DNA from 3 places in the Pseudomonas sp. S3_B11 genome. Region 2 is predicted to be linked to each of the others. Evidence: predicted binding sites of a transcription regulator. Region 2 holds the regulator's gene; each other region holds the start of a gene.
What was found. The regulator sigma-54, encoded in region 2, starts transcription at its own class of promoters, with help from an activator protein. The targets are predictions, from matches to a motif close to ANTGGCATNNANNTTGCTNT.

Region 1: a site for sigma-54 is predicted at 1,179-1,198, ahead of glnA (type I glutamate--ammonia ligase). Genes of this name have one in related genera too.
Region 3: a site for sigma-54 is predicted at 1,506-1,525, ahead of AB4O22_RS18780 (flagellar basal body rod protein FlgF). Genes of this name have one in related genera too.

Annotation. Positions count from the first base shown of each region.
Region 1 is NZ_CP162749.1:5,531,966-5,535,242, forward strand. Features, by position in the region: gene thiI (tRNA uracil 4-sulfurtransferase ThiI) at 1-964, opposite strand, end outside; gene glnA (type I glutamate--ammonia ligase) at 1,293-2,699, shown strand; gene AB4O22_RS24775 (chorismate mutase) at 2,821-3,277, shown strand, end outside.
Region 2 is NZ_CP162749.1:4,884,616-4,887,892, forward strand. Features, by position in the region: gene lptA (lipopolysaccharide transport periplasmic protein LptA) at 1-309, shown strand, start outside; gene lptB (LPS export ABC transporter ATP-binding protein) at 309-1,034, shown strand; gene AB4O22_RS22125 (RNA polymerase factor sigma-54) at 1,199-2,692, shown strand; gene hpf (ribosome hibernation-promoting factor, HPF/YfiA family) at 2,769-3,077, shown strand; gene ptsN (PTS IIA-like nitrogen regulatory protein PtsN) at 3,089-3,277, shown strand, end outside.
Region 3 is NZ_CP162749.1:4,187,368-4,190,644, reverse strand. Features, by position in the region: gene AB4O22_RS18790 (metallophosphoesterase family protein) at 1-202, shown strand, start outside; gene rffA (dTDP-4-amino-4,6-dideoxygalactose transaminase) at 254-1,405, shown strand; gene AB4O22_RS18780 (flagellar basal body rod protein FlgF) at 1,580-2,317, shown strand; gene flgG (flagellar basal-body rod protein FlgG) at 2,367-3,152, shown strand; gene flgH (flagellar basal body L-ring protein FlgH) at 3,225-3,277, shown strand, end outside.

The DNA.
Region 1 (3,277 bases), 650 kb from region 2:
GGCTGGCAATCAGCGGCCGCAAGACCAGTTTCTCGGTCACGCAGTCGATCACCGACAGGTTCGGCAGCGTCTGGCTCGACACCTGGGAGATCGCCTCGCCGGTCACCAGCGCATCGATTTGCAGGCGGTCGGCAATTCGTGAAGCGGCGCGCAACATCATACGCTTCAAAATGACGCCCATATGACTGTTATCGACTTTGCCGAGAATCTCGCCCAGGACTTCTTCGAACGGCACACTCACAAATAACACGCGTTGGGAGCTGCCGTACTTCTTCCAGATGAAGTGCGCCACTTCCATCACGCCAAGTTCATGGGCACGCCCACCGAGGTTGAAGAAGCAGAAATGGCTCATCAAGCCGCGACGCATGATCTGGTAGGCGGCCACCGTGGAGTCGAAACCGCCGGACATCAGCACCAGAGTCTGCTCCAGCGAACCCAGCGGGTAACCGCCGATGCTGTTGTGCTGGCTGTGGATCACGAACAACCGCTGGTCGCGAATTTCGATGCGCACTTCGATCTGCGGGTCTTTCAGCGAAATACCGGCCGCGGCGCACTGTCGACGCAACTGGCTGCCGACGTACTTCTCCACATCCATCGAACTGAACGGGTGCTTGCCGGCACGCTTGCAGCGCACCGAAAAAATCTTGCCGGCCAGGGCATCACCATAATGGAGCATGCACTTGGCGAGGATGTCATCGAAATCCCCCAGCGGGTATTCATCAACTTGCAGGAAATGCGCGATGCCCGGCATGCAGCTCAGGCGCTCGGTCATTTCCTTCAGGACCTTGGGTTCGCTGACACGGGTTTCCAGCTCGAGGTTGTCCCACACGCCGTTCACCACCACGGCCGGGTCCAGGTCTCGGAGCACGGCACGGATGTTCTTGGCCAACTGGCGGATGAAACGCATCCGTACCGGGCGGCTCTTGATGGTGATCTCGGGGAAGACTTTTACGATTAGTTTCATGAAAACAGCGCGCGAACGGCCAGCCGAAAAAGGGGGGCGCGGATTATAGCGGAAATTGCTCAAGGTTTAACCAGTTTATGTGCAGATGGTTTTGCATGCACCAAAACAGGTCATTATCGATTGATGACGCCACATTGCAGTGCGTTATTGTCTGACAATCTTTGATTTACGCCTTTAAAAGCGTGGATTTGGTGCAAAAAACCCATGCTGGGGCACTGGCATGCAATTTGCTCCCTTGTGAGGCAGGTTGCCATGGCAGAGTATTCGCGCCGGCATCACCCATATCTAAGGGCACTCCACTACCCGCCCGAAGCCACCCGGAGGACATATGTCGAAGTCGGTTCAACTCATCAAAGATCATGACGTCAAGTGGATTGATCTGCGCTTCACTGACACCAAAGGTACTCAACATCACGTGACCATGCCGGCCCGTGATGCGCTGGACGACGAATTCTTTGAAATCGGGAAAATGTTCGACGGTTCCTCCATCTCCGGCTGGAAAGGCATCGAAGCCTCCGACATGATCCTGATGCCGGACGACGAAACTGCCGTCCTGGACCCGTTCACCGAAGAGCCGACCCTGATCCTGGTCTGCGACATCATCGAACCTTCGACCATGCAAGGCTATGACCGCGACCCGCGCGCCATCGCCCACCGCGCCGAGGAATACCTGAAGTCCACCGGTATCGGCGACACCGCTTTCTTCGGTCCTGAGCCTGAGTTCTTCATCTTCGACTCGGTCAAATTCAAGTCCGATATCTCCGGTTCCATGTTCAAGATCTTCTCCGAACAAGGTTCGTGGATGTCCGACCAGGACGTGGAAGGCGGCAACAAAGGCCACCGTCCAGGTATTAAAGGGGGCTACTTTCCGGTTCCACCGTTCGACCACGACCACGAGATCCGTACCTCCATGTGCAACGCACTGGAAGAAATGGGCCAGACCGTCGAAGTTCACCACCATGAAGTGGCAACTGCCGGCCAGAACGAAATCGGCGTGAAGTTCAACACGCTGGTCAAGAAGGCTGACGAAGTCCAGACCCTGAAGTACTGCGTACACAACGTTGCCGACGCCTACGGTCGCACCGCGACCTTCATGCCGAAGCCACTGTACGGCGACAACGGTTCGGGCATGCACGTTCACATGTCGATTTCCAAAGACGGCAAGAACACCTTCGCAGGCGAAGGCTATGCCGGCCTGTCGGACACCGCCCTGTACTTCATCGGCGGTATCATCAAGCACGGTAAGGCCCTGAACGGCTTCACCAACCCGTCGACCAACTCCTACAAGCGTCTGGTACCAGGCTTCGAAGCCCCGGTCATGCTGGCCTACTCGGCTCGCAACCGTTCCGCCTCGATCCGTATTCCTTACGTGAACAGCCCTAAAGCCCGCCGTATCGAAGCACGCTTCCCGGATCCGGCTGCCAACCCGTACCTGGCCTTCGCTGCACTGATGATGGCCGGTCTGGACGGTATCCAGAACAAGATCCACCCTGGCGATGCCGCTGACAAAAACCTGTATGACCTGCCGCCTGAAGAGGCCAAGGAAATTCCACAGGTGTGTGGCAGCCTGAAAGAAGCCCTGGAAGAGCTGGACAAGGGCCGTGCCTTCCTGACCAAGGGCGGCGTATTCAGCGATGACTTCATCGACGCTTACATCGCACTGAAAAGCGAAGAAGAAATCAAGGTTCGCACCTTCGTACACCCACTGGAATACGAGCTGTACTACAGCTGCTGATCCAGTAAACGCCGCCACGCACGGCGTGAATAAAGAGAGGCCTCCTTCGGGAGGCCTTTTTTATGGGCGCAGGTTACGTGCATGATGCCTCGTCGCTCCCCCATAGAAGACGAGATTGCCCATGACTTTGCGCTTCAAGCTCTGCCTTGCCCTGTCTGCCGCACTGCTGGCCTCCACCGCCGAAGCCGCCTCGGCTCCCGCCCCTGAGGCCCTTACCCCGTTGCTTAACGCCATTGGCGAACGCCTGGCCCTTGGCGATCAAGTGGCGTTGAGCAAATGGGACAGCCATAAACCGGTAGAAGACCGTCAGCGCGAGCGTGAAGTCATTGCTGCCGCCGTTGCCCAGGCACCGGCCTACAAGCTGAGTGGCGAAACCGTGGAAGCGTTTTTCGCCGCCCAGATAGAAGCCAACAAAATGGTGCAGTACATCAACCTGTCCGACTGGGCCCTGGAAGGCAAGGCCCCGGACCTCCCACGTCCGGACCTGGTGGGACAGATCCGCCCGCAACTCGATCGACTGCAAAAACGCCTGCTGCAACAACTGGCCGATTTCGCCCCCTACCGCACCGACCCGCAGT
Region 2 (3,277 bases):
GTGGTGACCTCGGTGGGTAACCTGGCCTATTTCGAGCAACTGCAAACCGCAGGCGATACCAAGCCAGTGCAGGGCTATGGGGTAACCATCCAGTACCACGCCTCCCAGGATCGCGTGGTCCTGATCGACCGCGCCAAGGTCGTCGACAAGGACAACAACGTCACCCAGGGCGAGAAAATCGTCTACGACACAGTCAAGAAGCTGGCCAGCGCCGGTCGCGCCACCGGCAGCAAGGTGACCGAGTCGCGTCCGCGGATCGACATGGTGATCCAACCGAAAAAGAAAACCGACGAGCAGAAGGCCCAGTAATGGCAACTCTGAAAGCTCAGCACCTGGCCAAGAGCTACAAGAGCCGTCAAGTCGTGCGTGATGTCAGCCTGTCCATCGACAGCGGCCAGATCGTCGGCCTGCTCGGCCCCAACGGCGCGGGCAAGACCACCTGCTTCTACATGATCGTCGGCCTGGTCCAGGCCGATCAGGGTCGCGTGCTGATCGACGACGTGGACGTCAGCCACCAGCCAATGCACGGCCGGGCGAAGGCAGGTATCGGCTATTTGCCGCAAGAAGCGTCGATCTTCCGCAAACTGTCGGTTGCCGACAACATCATGGCGATCCTCGAGACCCGCAAGGAACTCGACAAGGCCGGTCGTCGCCAGGAGCTGGAAAGCCTGCTGCAGGAATTCCACATCAGCCACATTCGCGACAACCTGGGCATGAGCCTGTCCGGCGGCGAGCGGCGGCGCGTGGAAATCGCCCGCGCCCTGGCCACCGCACCGAAGTTCATCCTGCTCGACGAACCGTTCGCCGGCGTGGACCCGATCTCGGTAGGCGACATCAAGCAGATCATCCATCACCTCAAGGCCAAGGGGATCGGCGTGCTGATCACCGACCACAACGTGCGCGAGACGCTGGATATCTGTGAAACCGCCTACATTGTCAACGACGGCCAGCTGATCGCCGAAGGCGACTCCGCAGCCATCCTGGCCAATGACCTGGTCAAGGAAGTGTATCTGGGCCATGAGTTCCGCCTGTAAGCACAAGTGTCTGGCGAATTGTCCGAGCGTCGTTTAATTTTATTATGGCGACGCTCTAGGCAAACACTTCAGTTTCAGGCATATAATTTGCTTAAGTTTGGCGCCTCGGCGCCCTGTAGTGGATGGCGCATGTGCGCCGGCGAATAAGGTGTTAAGCCCCTGCCATGAAACCATCGCTAGTCTTGAGAATGGGCCAGCAGCTGACGATGACACCGCAGCTGCAACAGGCCATCCGCCTGCTCCAATTGTCGACCCTGGACCTGCAACAGGAAATCCAGGAGGCCCTGGAGTCCAATCCGATGCTCGAACGCCAGGAAGAAGGCGACGACTTCGACAACACCGATCCGCTGGCCGACAACGTCGAGCAGAAGACCAACACCGAAATCCCGGAACCGGCCTACCAGGAAACCGCCCCGACGGTGGACAACCTCGAGGATGGCGAATGGAACGAACGCATCCCCAACGAACTGCCTGTGGACACGGCCTGGGAAGACGTCTACCAGACCAGCGCCAGCAGCCTGCCGAGCAGCGATGACGACGAGTGGGACTTCACCACCCGTACCTCTGCTGGCGAAAGCCTGCAAAGCCACCTGCTGTGGCAGTTGAACCTGGCGCCGATGTCCGACACCGATCGCCTGATCGCCGTGACCCTGATCGATTGCATCAACAACCAGGGCTACCTGGACGAGACCCTCGAAGAAATCCTGGAAGCCTTCGATCCCGAGCTCGACATCGAGCTGGACGAGATCGAAGCCGTCCTGCATCGCATCCAGCAGTTCGAACCGGCCGGCATCGGTGCCCGCAACCTGGGCGAGTGCCTGTTGCTGCAACTGCGCCAGTTGTCCGCCAAGACACCATGGCTGGCCGAAGCCAAGCGACTGGTCACCGATTACATCGACCTGTTGGGCGGCCGCGACTACAGCCAACTGATGCGCCGCATGAAGCTCAAGGAAGATGAGCTGCGCCAGGTCATCGAACTGGTGCAGAGCCTCAACCCGCGCCCCGGCTCGCAGATCGAATCCACCGAGCCCGAATATGTGGTCCCCGACGTGATCGTGCGCAAGCACAATGATCGCTGGCTGGTGGAGCTCAACCAGGAGTCGGTGCCCAAGCTGCGGGTCAACGCCCAGTACGCCGGCTTTGTGAAGCGCGCCGACACCAGCGCCGACAACACCTTCATGCGCAACCAGTTGCAGGAAGCCCGCTGGTTCATCAAGAGCCTGCAAAGCCGCAACGAAACCCTGATGAAAGTTGCCACCCAGATCGTCGAGCATCAGCGCGGCTTCCTGGAGTACGGCGATGAAGCGATGAAACCGTTGGTCCTGCATGACATTGCCGAGGCAGTGGGTATGCACGAGTCGACGATTTCCCGGGTAACCACCCAGAAATTCATGCATACCCCTCGGGGTATCTATGAATTGAAATATTTTTTCTCCAGCCATGTCAGCACCTCCGAAGGCGGCGAATGCTCGTCCACGGCCATCCGCGCGATCATCAAAAAACTGGTGGCCGCGGAAAATCAGAAAAAGCCGTTGAGTGACAGCAAGATCGCTGGTTTACTGGAGGCACAAGGCATTCAGGTGGCCCGCCGTACCGTCGCCAAATACCGCGAATCCCTCGGGATCGCGCCTTCGAGCGAACGCAAGCGGTTGATGTAACAGGCCACGCCACAGCGTTCCAGTGGCAGGCATTTCTGCCTGCCGCTTTATGCACTGGCAACGAAGGAGAAGCTGTATGCAAGTCAACATCAGTGGACACCAACTGGAAGTGACCGAACCCCTGCGCACCTACATCGGCGAAAAGCTCGACCGATTGGAGAGGCATTTCGACAAGATCACCAACGTGCAAGTCACGATGAACGTCGAGAAGCTGCTGCAGAAAATCGAAGCCACGCTGCATATCCCCGGCGGAGAAGTGGTTGCCAACGCAGAGCACACAGACATGTATGCCGCGATTGACCTGCTGACCGACAAGCTGGATCGCCAACTCAAAAAGCATAAGGAAAAGACCCAGAGCCTCCTCCAGGGCGCAACCGGTCGTTAACCCCCCAATCCATGATCCGACTAGAAACCATCCTGACCCCCGGCCGTTCCCAGGTGAACGCGCCGGGCGGCAGTAAGAAGAAAGCCCTCGAACACATTGCCAACCTGATCCACCGCGAGGTACCGGATCTGGAAATGCAGGACGTCTTCGAGGCATTGGTTGCCCGTGAAAAACTCGGTTCCACCGGTTTTGGCAACGGC
Region 3 (3,277 bases), 700 kb from region 2:
CCCTGGTTCAGTTGGTCAGCCACGTGATGGGGATGCTCGAGCAGCTTTCGCGACCTGGGACGGTGAGGCCTTCGCCCTGCATCGGATTGAATACGATATTGGTGAAACTCAACAGGCCATGAAGAGGGTCGGATTTACTCCGTACTTCTACGAAAATCTAGATACAGGCAGTCAGATCGGTGGGCGGATCAGTGTGGTTTGAGATTTTGTGCTGTGCGCCACTATTTACTATGCCCACCCAGGGAAGTTTGCAATGAGCAACGAAACGATACTCTTCAACCGCCCGTACATGACCGGCAAAGAGCTGGATTACATTGCCCAGGCCAAATTCGGCAACATGCTCGCCGGTGATGGCCCATTCACCAAGCGTTGTCACCGTTGGCTGGAGTCGCACACGGGTTGCAACACGGCATTGCTCACCCACTCATGTACGGCTGCGCTGGAAATGGCAGCGTTGCTGCTGGACATCCAGCCTGGCGACGAAGTCATCTTGCCTTCCTATACCTTCGTCTCCACGGCCAATGCCTTTGTGTTGCGTGGCGCGGTGCCGGTCTTCGTCGATATTCGTCCTGATACCCTGAACCTGGACGAGCGTCTGATCGAGGCGGCGATCACGTCACGGACCAAGGCTATCGTACCCGTCCATTACGCCGGTGTGGCCTGCGAGATGGACACGATCCTGGCTATTGCGCATAAGCATGGGCTGGCGGTGGTTGAAGACGCCGCGCAAGGCGTGATGTCAACCTACAAGGGTCGAGCCTTGGGCAGTATCGGAAATCTTGGGGCATTCAGCTTTCACGAGACCAAGAACGTGATCTCGGGGGAGGGCGGGGCGTTGCTGGTCAATGATCCTGCAATGGCATTGCAAGCCGAGATCATCCGGGAAAAAGGTACCGATCGCAGTCGATTCTTCAGGGGCGAGGTGGACAAATACACCTGGCAAGAGGTGGGCTCCTCGTTTCTGCCTGGAGAAATGACAGCAGCCTTCCTCTGGGCCCAGTTGGAAGAGGCGCAAGTCATCACCCATCGCCGCCTGGCGATCTGGGACTATTATCATGCTGCGTTGGCGGGACTTGAGCAGCAAGGGTTGCTTCGTCGTCCGATCGTTCCTGAAAATTGCCAGCACAATGCGCACATGTACTACGTGCTCCTCGCCCCTGGTGTGGAACGCCAGCTCGTTCTCGAGGCGCTCAAGAGCCACGCAATCTATGCGGTGTTCCATTACGTGCCGCTGCATTCATCGCCCGCTGGATCGCGCTATGGGCGGGTGCATGGCGCAATGGATATTACCGATGGTCATTCCGAGCGGCTGTTGCGTTTGCCGTTATGGCTCGGTCTATCCGCAGATCAACAAGACCGGGTGGTAGATGTGCTCGGCGGTGCTTTGGCAGCCCTTGCCACTTAGCGGCATAACACCGCCGGTTTTTCGACTTCGACACAATTGCGCAATAGCCTCCGCACCCCCAGAGCCCTTTGTTTTCCGGGCCTGGGCCCGCCAGAAAAAAGTTGGTCTGCAAATTGCTTAAGGCTGTGCAACACAGCAGTGGGCGGCAAACGTCCGGCATGCAGAGGAACGACAGTGGACAAGTACCTTTATGTGGCAATGACCGGCGCCAGCCAGAACGCACTGGCGCAGCGGGCCCATGCCAACAACCTGGCGAACATCTCCACCAACGGTTTTCAGAAAGACCTGGAACAGGCTCGCTCGATGCCGGTGTTCGGCGACAGCTTTCCGGCGCGGGCGTTTGCCATGTCCGAACGGCCTGCTACTGATTTCACTCCGGGTGCGCTGGTGGAAACCGGTCGTGACCTCGATGTCGCGGTGAGCGGGCCGGGCTGGATGGCCGTGCAGAATCCCGACGGCGGTGAAAGCTACGTGCGCACCGGCAGCCTCAATGTCGACGCCCTGGGCGTGCTGCGGGCCGGCAACGGCATGCCGGTGATGGGCAACGGCGGTCCGATCGCCGTGCCGCCAGAGCAGAAAATCGAAATCGGCCAGGACGGCACCATCAGCATCCGCGCCATGGGCGAAGGCCCGCGGGTGATGGCTGAAGTGGACCGCATCAAGCTGGTCAACCCGGACCTCAAGAACATGACCAAGGGCCTGGACGGTTCGATCCGGACCAAGGACGGCCAGCCGGCGCCCATCGATGCCAACGTGCAGTTGGTGTCGGGTTTCCAGGAAGCGAGCAACGTCAATGCCGTGGATGAAATGACCTCGGTGCTGGCCCTGGCCAAGCAGTTCGAGCTTCACGTCAAAATGATGAACACCGCCAAAGAAGGCGACGAGGCCATGGCTCGGGTCTTGCAGATCTAACCATTAACTAAAGCGTCGCGCCGAAAAACAGGCGTACGAGGAGAATCGAATGCTTCCGGCTCTATGGGTTGCCAAAACAGGTCTGTCCGCCCAGGACACCAACCTGACGACCATTTCCAACAACCTGGCGAACGTTTCGACCACGGGTTTCAAACGTGATCGTGCCGAGTTCCAGGACCTGCTGTATCAGGTAAAACGCCAGCCTGGCGCCCAGTCGACCCAGGACAGCGAACTGCCGTCGGGCCTGCAAGTGGGTACCGGTGTGCGCATTGTCGGCACCCAGAAAAACTTCACCGCCGGCAGCCTGCAAACCACCGAGCAGCCGCTGGACATGGCCATCGACGGTCGCGGTTTCTTCCAGATCCTGCAGCCGGACGGCACCACGTCCTACACCCGTGACGGTACGTTCCACCTCGATTCCAACGGCCAGATCGTCAATGCCAGCGGTTTCGCCCTGGAGCCGGCCATCATCATCCCGAACGATGCCCAGACGTTCACCGTGGGCCGTGACGGCACCGTGTCCATCACGGTGGCGGGCAACCCGGCCTCCCAAGTGATCGGCAACCTGCAGACTGCCGACTTCATCAACCCGGCCGGCCTGCAAGCGGTGGGCAATAACCTGTTCCTGGAAACCGCCGCCAGTGGCGCGCCGCAAGTCGGCACTCCCGGCCTGAACGGTTTCGGTACCACGCTGCAGAACACCCTGGAAACGTCCAACGTGAGCACGGTCGAGGAGATGGTCAACATGATCACCACCCAGCGCGCCTACGAGATGAACTCCAAAGTGATCTCCACCGCCGACCAGATGCTCTCGTTCGTTACGCAGAATCTGTAATCACGTCGCAACGTCCGTCATTACGTAGACAGGGCGGCCCCAGGGTCGCCTGCAACACCAAGAGGTAGGGTCATGAAACGCTTCGTATCTGTTCTGGCACTGAGTGGGATCACCGCACTCGCGGG